Regions from separate parts of the Pseudoalteromonas sp. OF7H-1 genome, predicted to be linked through region 2. Evidence: predicted binding sites of a transcription regulator. Region 2 holds the regulator's gene; the other holds the start of a gene.

Region 1 (5,597 bases), on a different contig from region 2:
GTTGGTACCCTAGTGGCATTAGTCGCCGTACAAACGGTAAATAGCAGCGCTGCAGCCATTTACTATTTAGTGCACTCGACATTAGTGTCTGCTGCTTTGTTCTTACTTGCTGATTTAGTGGGGAAACAAAGGGGTAAAGTTGCTGACAGGATCACCGCGGGTCGCCCAGTAGTTCAACCTATGTTACTAGGCATCATGTTTGCGATTGCGGCAATCACTGTGATTGGTATGCCGCCGCTATCAGGCTTTATTGGCAAAGTATGGATCTTAAAGTCGACCATCGAGTCGAGCCACACATACTGGTTTTGGGCGGTGTATTTACTAGTAAGCTTAGCGGTATTAGTCAGTGTCTCAAAAGCAGGTAGCACTGTGTTTTGGCATCATACGGGTAAAGTCGATACACAATCGGCAGAAAAAGCGCATCCTGCCCAAATTATCGCAATTCTTACTTTGATAACTTGTGCGCCGTTAATGGTGATTTTTGCCGGTCCATTGACTGATTACGCATTGTCGGCAGCCGACTCTTTACACGACTTTTCTAGCATGACGAATGCTGTGTTAAAAGGAGCGAAATAGATGCGTTTAGAAGCAAGGTTTAAATGGCTACCAACTCCATTTCGCAGCTTACTGCTATTTACTGTGTGGTTATTGCTGAATAATAGTGTGTCAGCTGGGCATATTATTCTCGCGACTATTCTAGCGATTGTGATCCCGCTGATTACCTATCGGTTTAGAACTAAGCAACCACTGATCATTAAGCCATGGCGTGCGTTTACTCATTTGCTGTTGGTGCTTTACGATATCATCACCGCCAACGTTGAGGTTGCGATAAAGATCTTAGGACCAACGAAGAAATTACGCCCCGGTTTCGTGTTGGTGCCGCTCGATATAGATCAAGCTATGCCAATTACTATTTTAGCCAGCACGGTATCTTTAACTCCTGGCACCGTAAGTGCTGAGGTATACCCTTGGCCTGAGTCTGTAAAAAGTGGCGAAAAACCAGAACGTAAATACTTACTGATCCATGTGTTAGATCTTACGGATGAGCAAGCATTGATTGATACGGTTAAATCTCGTTATGAAGCGCCATTGAAGGAGATTTTTGAATGCTAGAAACTGTAATTCTGATTGTCTTTGCGATGATTGGTGTATCGCTTTTGCTAAACCTGTGGCGTTTGGTTGTTGGGCCTTCAATTCCAGATAGAATTTTAGCGCTCGATACCATGTATATAAATACCATTGCGCTTATTATTCTGTACGGAATGAGTATGGGAACGGCATTGTACTTTGAAGCCGCATTATTAATAGCAATGCTTGGCTTTGTAAGTACGGTCGCGGTATGTAAGTATTTGCTGCGCGGCGACATCATAGAATAGGAGAGCGATATGTCAGAATGGATAATTTCCATTTTATTACTGTTAGGTGGTGCGTTTGTATTGATAGGCTCTATTGGTCTTGTGAAAATGCCTGACTTTTTTATGCGTCTCCATGGCCCTACAAAAGCCACAACGCTTGGAATGGCGTGCTTATTGACCTCGGCAATGGTGTATTTCAGTACCACGACTGATGGCGTGAGTGTAAAGGAAATCTTGATTTCAATATTTTTGCTGCTCACCGCTCCCATCTCTGGATATATGCTGATTAAGTCAGCAATACATCACCGCTTGCCAAGTAATGAAAAGACGACTGGCAAAGACAAGATAAAAAAATAGTGCTTCGGCGCTATTTTTTTATCCATCACTTTATAATTTATTCCTCAAAATACACCGCCTAAGCATCATAAATTTCAGTACGTTATTAAATTTTTTGCTACAGTTAAAAAAGACTTCATAGTCGCCGATAAAAATAGGGGTCACTCGTTTTATCAAGTTGATGATGAACGTGCAGTGCAATTTGTTTGCATACTAAGTCTAAAAACTGGGAATGTTATGAAACAAGCTTCGATTAAAAACAAACTCTTATTCTTTGTAACAGCATTAGTAACGAGTTTGGTTGTTATATTAGTGACAACAATGTGGTTTCACCTTGCAGCGGAAAATACCAAGCAAAGTGAAGGGGTCCAACAAGCGATTTATGATGAAATATCCCAAGGCCTTATCGCTAAAGGCAACCAATATGGGCAACGTGTGGCTGGCTTTATCAATGAAGCCTATCGTGTTCCTTATACTTTGGCGGGTGTACTATCTCATACCGCCACACAGGATCCTCTGAGCCGTGAACAAGTACAAGAAATTGTCAATGGTGCGCTAAAGCAAAATCGCTTTGTGTCTTCTATGTATGCACAGTTTGAACCGAATGGTTACGATGGCAATGATGCCAGTAATCAAGGTGGTTCGAGTCACTCTGTGCCGGGCGCTGGTACCTTAGAGCTCTACTTCACTCAAGAAGCCAATGGTCCGATGCAACAAAAAGTTGAGTCGGCAGAAGAAAAATATGCCGATGCAATCAATGAATTTGGCCTACGAGAAGCCGAGTGGTATCTGTGCGCAAAAGATAAAATAGCGCCTTGTATCATGGAGCCCTATTTATATGAAATTTCTCCGGGCAACAAAATGCTGATGACCTCATTGACCACGCCAGTCGTGGTCAATCGTCAATTTAGAGGCTTAGTGGGCGTGGATGTAAATTTGCCGATTTTTCAAACTATGGTCGACGAGCTCTCAAACTCGCTTTACTCAGGAGCCGCTAAGGTAACCTTGTTAAGTGAGCTGGGTCTTGTTGTGGGTTCTAGTCACTACAAGAATTTAGCCCGCCCACTTGCTGAGTCGACAAAGTCAGATAGGGCTGAGGTGTTAAAATCGCTGCACACAGGTTCAGGGATTAAAGAGCTTGGTGAAGATTTAGTCGTAGCAGTACCTATCAACATTGCGTTACCAAACACCACTTGGTCTCTGGTAATCGAACTGCCTAAGGCAATTGCACTGAGTTCTGCTACAACGCTGCAAAGTCAGCTGGAGGAGTCGACAAACTCCGTTGGTCGCTGGATGCTTATTATCGGTATTGTTATTGCTGTTATTGGCATTGCCATTGCGGTGGTATTAGTGAACACAATTATCGGGCCGCTTACGCATATTCAGGAGCGGGTAGAGAACTTAGCTTCTAGCGAAGGCGATTTAACGCATGAGCTAGAAGTGAGTCATCATGCTGAGTTGATTGCCTTGGCGCATGGCTTTAACCGCTTTACTGATAAACTACGAAAGATGATTGATGACCTCAAAGGTCTTGCTGAATCTTCCTATGAGCAGTCGCATCGAACAACAGAAGCCGCGATAAACATCAAAAACAAAGTCGCTAATCAGCATTTGGAAATAGATAGCGTAGTTACTGCAATTAACGAACTTAGTGCAACCGCTTCAGAGGTGGCTCGGGCGTCGGAAAAAGCGGCTGCAAGTACGAATCAGGCCGCTGATCAAGTTCAGCAAAGCGAACAAAGTATCATTAAAACAACTGAAACGGTGCAATCAATGGCGGATCAAGTTATTGATGCAAAACAAGCGGTCGTGAAGGTATCTGAGCGCAGTGATGATATTTCCAAAATACTAGAAGTGATCAGAGCCATTGCAGAGCAAACTAACTTACTGGCCTTAAACGCAGCAATTGAAGCGGCAAGGGCGGGGGAGCAAGGACGTGGTTTTGCGGTTGTTGCCGACGAAGTTCGAGCTTTGGCGTCAAAAACGCAGGCCTCGACGGACGACATTAGTAAACTAATAGACAACCTACAGAGTGAGGTCGCGAATTCAGGTCGGATCATTGAGAGCTCTGTGCAGTTAGGTGAAGATGCAGTAAGTTATTGCCAAGAATCGGCTAGGTTAATGAGTACGTTAGTTGCTGAGTTGACAAGCATTTCTAATGAAGTAACACAAATTGCGACGGCTGCGGAAGAGCAAAGCATGGTTACCGAAGAAATTAATACAAATACAACGGGCATTTCAGATGCCGCTGCTGAGCTTTCGAAGTTCGCAGATGAAGTTGAACAAGCGGCCAGTTCAATGACGCTGATAGTCGAACAAAAACACAAGCAACTTAATTTATTAAGAACGTAAGTTTGTTGGTTTGCAAAGAGACTGGAGACAGTCTCTTTGCAGCTATGGCGTTTTTCGTCAAAATTCACTATGATAACTGTATCTATATACAGTTAAGCTAATCATGAAACTCTATATCGCAGAAAAACCCTCTTTAGGTCGAGCAATCGCCGATGTCTTGCCAAAACCACATAAAAAACAAGATGGTTATATAGAAGTTGCGAATGGTGATGTGGTTTCTTGGTGTATAGGTCACCTGTTGGAACAAGCAGAACCTGAAGACTACGACGCCAAATACAAAAAATGGCAGTTCCATGATCTACCAATTGTGCCGACTCAATGGCAGTTCAAGGCAAAGCCAAAAACAAAAAAGCAGCTTAGCACTTTAAAAAAGTTACTCACAAAAGCCGATGAAATCTACCATGCTGGAGATCCTGATAGAGAAGGGCAATTGCTCGTGGACGAAGTATTTCAATTCGTAAATTTGCCAGAGCGGAAAAGAGCAACGATCCGACGTTTGTTGATCAGTGATTTAAACCCTCAAGCGGTGAAAAAGGCTTTGGCTTCGACACGTTCTAATCAAGAATTTGTTCCTTTAAGTGTATCTGCACTTGCAAGAGCTAGAGCGGATTGGCTATTTGGGATGAATTTAACCAGAGCATTTACGTTGGCCGGGCAAAAAGCGGGAGTGAATACCGTTTTGTCGGTTGGCAGAGTGCAAACTCCGGTACTTGGTTTGGTTGTTAGGAGAGATTTAGAAATAGAGAACTTTGTATCTAAACCATTTTATGAGGTGATTGCACATATCAATAAACCAAATTGGGGAGTTTTTGAAGCTAAGTGGGTACCAAGCGAAGCATGTAAGCCCTATATGGACGAAGATGGGCGTGTTCTGGTTAAAGCCTTAGCCGAAAACGTTGCGGATCGGATCAGTCAAAAGCAAGCAACAATAAATAAGGTTGAAACGAAACCAAAAAAGATAAACCCGCCGTTACCCTATAACCTTTCTTCTTTACAGATTGACGCAAATAAGCGCTACGGTTTATCAGCTCAGCAAGTGTTGGATATTTGTCAGGCACTCTATGAGAAACATAAACTGATCACTTACCCTAGATCAGATAACCGTTATCTACCACAAGAACACTTTGTTGAAAGAGAGCAAGTCATTGCGGCTGCTAATCACAATCAGGGAATAGACAGTAAGTTTATTAAGTTAGCTGATATGAATCTAAAAGGAGCGTGTTGGAATGATAAAAAGGTAGAAGCGCATCACGCCATCATTCCAACCACTAAAAAGCTCCGCAGTGCTCAGCTTGGGCATAGAGAGTTGCAGGTCTATCAACTTATCTCTGTACAGTACCTTGCGCAATTCTTTCATCCCTACCGCTACAACGAAACTAAAGTGGAGTTGGAGATTAGTGGTGGTCAATTCAAAGCACAAGCGAAGCAAATAACAGATCAAGGATTCAAGATACTGTTTAAAGGTCATGAGATAGAAAAAGAAAGCCTATTGCCGAAGTTACAGGTGGGAGAGCAACTTTTATGCGAGAAAGGTGAAGTTAAAGAAAAGCAAAC
Region 2 (5,597 bases):
ACCCTGATCCATATAACGAAAAGAATAATCGCACCAAGTGTGACATGGAAGCCATGAAATCCTGTCAGTAAAAAGAATGTATTACCGTAAACCCCCGACTGGAGAGTTAGCCCCAGATCTTGATAAGCGTGAATATACTCTTCCACTTGCAAGGTTAAGAATGCGACGCCAAGTAGTACTGTTAATCCTAAGAATGCCTTCACTTTCGCCCTTTGCTCTTTTTCTAAAGCTACGTGAGCAAAGCTTAGGGTTACTGATGATGCTAATAGAATAATCGTATTGATCAGCGGAAGTCCCTGCCAACCCATAGCTTGAGTGACAGTTCCATCTGGAGTTGTGAGCAATGGCCATACAGCTTCAAATTGAGGCCATAAAACCTCGTTGGTGCTGGCGTTATTACTTGCACCGCCTAACCACGGCACAGCTATCATTCGTGCATAAAAAAGTGCACCAAAAAAAGCAGCAAAAAACATAACTTCGGAAAAGATAAACCATCCCATTCCTTGCTTGAACGAACGATCCATTTGGGCAGAATATAATCCAGTTTGAGATTCTTGGATCACATTCCTGAACCAACCAAAAATCATATAGATCAGCACAGCAATACCCACGAGCAGTAGCATTACTCCACTATTACTGGTTGATTTAAGTTGAATAATCGTTAGGCCAGCGCCAACAGCGATAAAGAAAAGTGCAAAAGCCCCGACGATTGGCCATGGACTTTGCTCAGGCACGTAATATTTTTCTTGTTCATGGTTCATATTTGAACTCCTCTCGAGAAGCTAGCATACTCAGTCCATCACTGTCTTGTTTGCTAACTCGCTCTGTAATATCAAACAACGTATATGAAAGTGTGAGTTCCTCAACATCACTTGGGAGCTCCGTATCTACATAAAACCTCAAGACAAACTCAACTTCTTCTTTGCCTTTCATTGGTTGCTGATCAAAACAAAAGCAGGCCATTTTGTGTAAATACTTTGCCGCTTTCCCTGGAGACACTGAAGGGATCGCTTGCAACACACGCTCACTATCACTCAAGTTTTTTGCAATGAATTTGACATCGGTTAGCTTACCGGGTTGAACTCTAACCGAATGCTCGACTGCATCGACCTTAAATGGCGCCTGGCTTTGACTATGCGTTGTGAAGCTCACATCTACTTGTCGACTTTGTGCAATTGACTCGCTCTGCTTTGCGATTTCCATGGATGGCTTACCATTTAGGCCTGTGACATCACAAAAAACGTCATATAGAGGAACCAGTGCAAAGGCAAAAGCAAACATACCTAGCGTCAACAAAATAAGCTTCTTAAGCAGGCGACCATGTTGCATTACTTAATCTCCGGTGGCGTTGAAAAGGTATGATAAGGAGCCGGAGATGGTACTTGCCACTCTAATCCCTCAGCCCCATCCCATACTTTCCCAGAAGCCTGCTCTCCACCTTTTATACATTTATAAACCACTGCAACAAACAACAGTTGAGAAAGACCGAATGCAAACCCTCCGATACTAATGATCGCGTTAAAATCAGCGAACTGTAGAGCATAATCAGGGATCCGCCTTGGCATGCCAGCAAGACCAACAAAGTGCATTGGGAAAAACAATACGTTCACACTAACCAAGGAGAGCCAAAAGTGAAATTTAGCCAATTTGATATCAAACATGTGCCCTGTCCACTTTGGTAACCAATAATATGCGGCGGCCATTATTGAGAATATAGCTCCCGTAACTAACACGTAATGGAAATGCGCGACAACGAAGTAGGTATCGTGATATTGGAAATCTGCAGGCGTAATTGCTAACATCAAACCGGAAAATCCGCCAATTGTGAAAAGTACGATAAACGCAATGGCAAAAAGCATGGGTACCTCAAAACTAATAGCACCTCGCCACATTGTAGCTACCCAATTAAAAACCTTAACGCCAGTAGGCACTGATATGAGCATAGTTGCATACATAAAAAACAACTCACCAGCTAAAGGCATGCCCGTAGTAAACATATGATGAGCCCAAACGACGAACGACAACAGAGCAATTGAAGCGGTTGCATAAACCATTGATGCATAGCCAAACAGTTTCTTTCTTGAAAATGTCGGTACTATCGTAGAGATTATGCCGAAGGCAGGTAATATCATGATATACACTTCAGGGTGACCAAAGAACCAGAATATATGCTGGAACATAACAGGATCACCACCACCTGCTGCATCAAAAAAGCTCGTTCCAAAGAACTTATCAGTCAATACCATAGTCACAGCGCCAGCGAGTACGGGCATAACAGCAATCAGAAGAAATGCAGTTATCAGCCAAGTCCAGACAAATAAAGGCAACTTCATCCATGTCATACCTGGAGCTCTAAGATTGACGATGGTCACGATAACGTTGATAGCACCCATAATAGAGCTAATGCCCATTATATGGACCGCAAAAACAAAAAATGCAGTATTGTCATTGCTATATGTTGTAGATAGTGGCGCATAAAAAGTCCAACCGAAAGCAGGCCCGCCACCTTCCAAAAATAACGACATCAGTAAAATTGCAAACGCAAAAGGGAGTATCCAAAAACTCCAGTTATTCATTCTCGGTAGCGCCATATCAGGAGCACCAATCATCATTGGGATCATCCAGTTGGCAAGGCCTGTAAATGCGGGCATTACTGCGCCAAATACCATTATTAGTCCATGCACTGTCGTCATTTGATTAAAAAAGTGTGGATCTACAAGCTGTAACCCGGGTTGGAAAAGCTCGGCGCGGATCACCATCGCCATAGCACCACCAATCAAAAACATGGTTAGTGAGAACAATAAATACAGTGTTCCAATGTCTTTATGATTGGTAGTAAACAGCCAGCGCTTTAAGCCTTTTGGAGCTGTATGGTGTGAATGTTCTTCTACGATGGCACTCATTACTTACCCTCCTCTAATGCATCTATCTCACGCTGTATTTCGCTTGGCTGAATAACATCGCCGGTGTCATTACCCCAACTATTTCTTTTATAGGTGATAACCCCCGCTATCTGCTTGATTGTTAATTGCTTTGCGAAAGATTGCATCGCAGTTCCTGGGCGACCTAAAAGTAGAATATCTATATGAGCTTTAATATCTCCAGTGACGACTTTACTCCCTTTCATTGCAGGGAAGACACCTGGTAGCCCAAGCCCGGTTGGTTGATGGCAAGCTGCGCAATAAGCCATGTAAGTTTGTTCACCAACCTCCATTAACTCTTCTTTCGAAAGGGTTTGTTGGGCAACTGCTTGTGACTCAGCCTCTGCTTTTGCTTTTTCAGCTTTAGCATCGTTGAGCCAACTATCAAATTTATCGGGACTTACGGCCTCGACAACGACAGGCATAAAGCCATGATCTTTGCCACATAATTCAGCACATTGGCCTCTGTAAATTCCTTCATCGTTTACCTTTGTCCATGCCTCATTTATAAAGCCCGGATTGGCATCCTTCTTCACCGCAAAATCGGGCACCCACCAAGAATGGATGACATCATCTGAGGTCATCAAAAAGCGAACTTTCCTATCGGTGGGAATAACTAAATGCTTATCAACTTCAAGCAGGTAATTTTCATTTTTTTCTTTGAGATCACTAATTTCATCTTTCGGAGTAGAGAGCAAAGAATAGAACTCAACATCATGCCCCATATACTCATAGTGCCATTTCCACTGAGAGCCTGTGACCTTAATGGTCAGATCAGCTTTACTCGTGTCTTCCATAGCAATAAGCGTTTTTGTGGCTGGTATTGCCATACCAATGAGTATCAGGAAAGGAATTGCTGTCCAAAGTATTTCCACTTTGGTGCTTTCATGAAATTGCGCTGCAACAACGCCTTTTGACTTTCTGTGTTTTATAAGCGCCCAAAACATAACCCCAAATACAATAACCCCAATGACGCAACATATTAGAAATATGGTCATGTGAAGCTCATACACTTGATGACTAATGTCTGTAACACCTTGCCTCATATTGTAAGCGCTGTTAGCAAGTGAGGGCATGGCGATTAGCACTGCGATGAATGCTACAACTAATCGACAAATTTTCATTTGACGTCTCCTTCAAGACAACTCGCGGTTGTCTTTTGTTATTATTGGATGACTGTCATATTGTCTATTTGTACATAGACTTACTGCACGACTATTAACCAATTAGTCAAAAAACAAACAAATTGCAAGATTTTTGAGAAGACCGACTTTAGAATCAAAACTGGGGACTATAGGGGGTAAAACAAAGAATGATGAAAAATAGTGTATAAATATCAGAAAACTAAAAATATTACTAAATGATTAAAGTCACTATAATCATCCTACTTTCACATAGTTAGAAAAGTTAATTATCACTTTTTAAACAAAATATAGTTAAAGCAAGCGCAACTTTATATTTAACGCTACACTCGCTCTCATAAACTACATCCAGTCAGCACTTCGGATAACGCCGACAGCTAACCCTTCAATGGAGAAATTTTGATGCTCTAGATCCACTTCAATCGCTTTAAATTCTTCATTCTCAGCATGTAATAAGACTTTCTTTCCTTTCTTTTCAAAGCGTTTAACTGTCACGTCCTCTTCTACACGAGCTACTATCACTTGGCCATTTTCAGCCACTTTAGTGCTGTGAACGGCTAGTAGATCACCATCCATAATGCCAATATCCTTCATGCTCATACCATTAACTCTCAAAAGATAATCAGCATTAGGTTTAAAAAAACTCGCATCTACATTACAGTGGCTCTCTACATGTTGCTCTGCCAGAATAGGCTCACCAGCAGCAACACGGCCAATAATAGGTAAACCAAGTTGTTCGGATTCATCCTCTACAAGTCGAATCCCTCGGCTTGCGCCAGGGACCATTTCGATAACTCCCTTTTTCGCAAGCGCCTTAAGATGCTCTTCCGCTGCATTTGCACTCTTAAAACCCAAAGCATCAGCTATTTCAGCACGAGTTGGAGGCATGCCAGTATCTTTTATGAATACTTTTATTAATTCAAAGATTTGTTCTTGTCGTTTTGTTAGAGGACGCATTAACTGGTGTTCCATACAGTGGTTTATTTACTGTAAGTATATACAGCTCAAAAAAAATCGCAAATGTTTCTTTATTCGACATATTTTAAGTGTGTTTGCTAATAGCATTAATTAGAGCACCATTAAACAAGAAGTGAAGTCTGTGCCTCAGAGCATAACCTACGACTCTACGCAATAAGAAATAGATTATTAAGATTTAGGGCTGACTAACCACCACCTACCATGTTGCACTATGCTGATACTGTGGTGGGAGCGAGTTCATCTCGCGAGGTTTTCTATATCCCAAATAGCAAAAAACCCGTTGCATTACTGCAACGGGTTTTGATGTACATGGTTTTTTCCGGAACTTCATTGCAAGCCATCGGTGGGTAAACCACCTACCATGTTGCACTGTGCTGATACTGTGATAGGAGTGAGTTCACCTCGCGATGTGTTGATTGGCTTGCGAGGTTTTATATCTCAAATCTCTATACCCCAAACAGCAAAAAACCCGCTGCATTACTGTAACGGGTTTTTATGTACATGGTTTTTGCCGGAACTTCATTGCAACCTATCGGCGGATAAACCACCTTATATG

What was found. The regulator LexA, encoded in region 2, represses DNA repair genes until DNA is damaged. The targets are predictions, from matches to a motif close to TACTGTATNNNNATACAGTA.
Region 1: MHN30_RS17135 (DNA topoisomerase III) is a predicted target of LexA. The motif match lies at 4,118-4,137, and genes of this name have one in related genera.

The regions. Positions count from the first base shown of each region.
Region 1 is NZ_JAKRFX010000014.1:139,651-145,247, forward strand. It holds gene MHN30_RS17110 (monovalent cation/H+ antiporter subunit D) at 1-576, shown strand, start outside; gene MHN30_RS17115 (Na+/H+ antiporter subunit E) at 577-1,113, shown strand; gene MHN30_RS17120 (K+/H+ antiporter subunit F) at 1,107-1,376, shown strand; gene MHN30_RS17125 (Na+/H+ antiporter subunit G) at 1,386-1,712, shown strand; gene MHN30_RS17130 (methyl-accepting chemotaxis protein) at 1,929-4,043, shown strand; gene MHN30_RS17135 (DNA topoisomerase III) at 4,147-5,597, shown strand, end outside.
Region 2 is NZ_JAKRFX010000026.1:52,881-58,477, forward strand. It holds gene MHN30_RS22540 (cytochrome c oxidase subunit 3) at 1-761, opposite strand, end outside; gene MHN30_RS22545 (cytochrome c oxidase assembly protein) at 751-1,329, opposite strand; gene ctaD (cytochrome c oxidase subunit I) at 1,329-2,903, opposite strand; gene coxB (cytochrome c oxidase subunit II) at 2,903-4,045, opposite strand; gene lexA (transcriptional repressor LexA) at 4,406-5,020, opposite strand.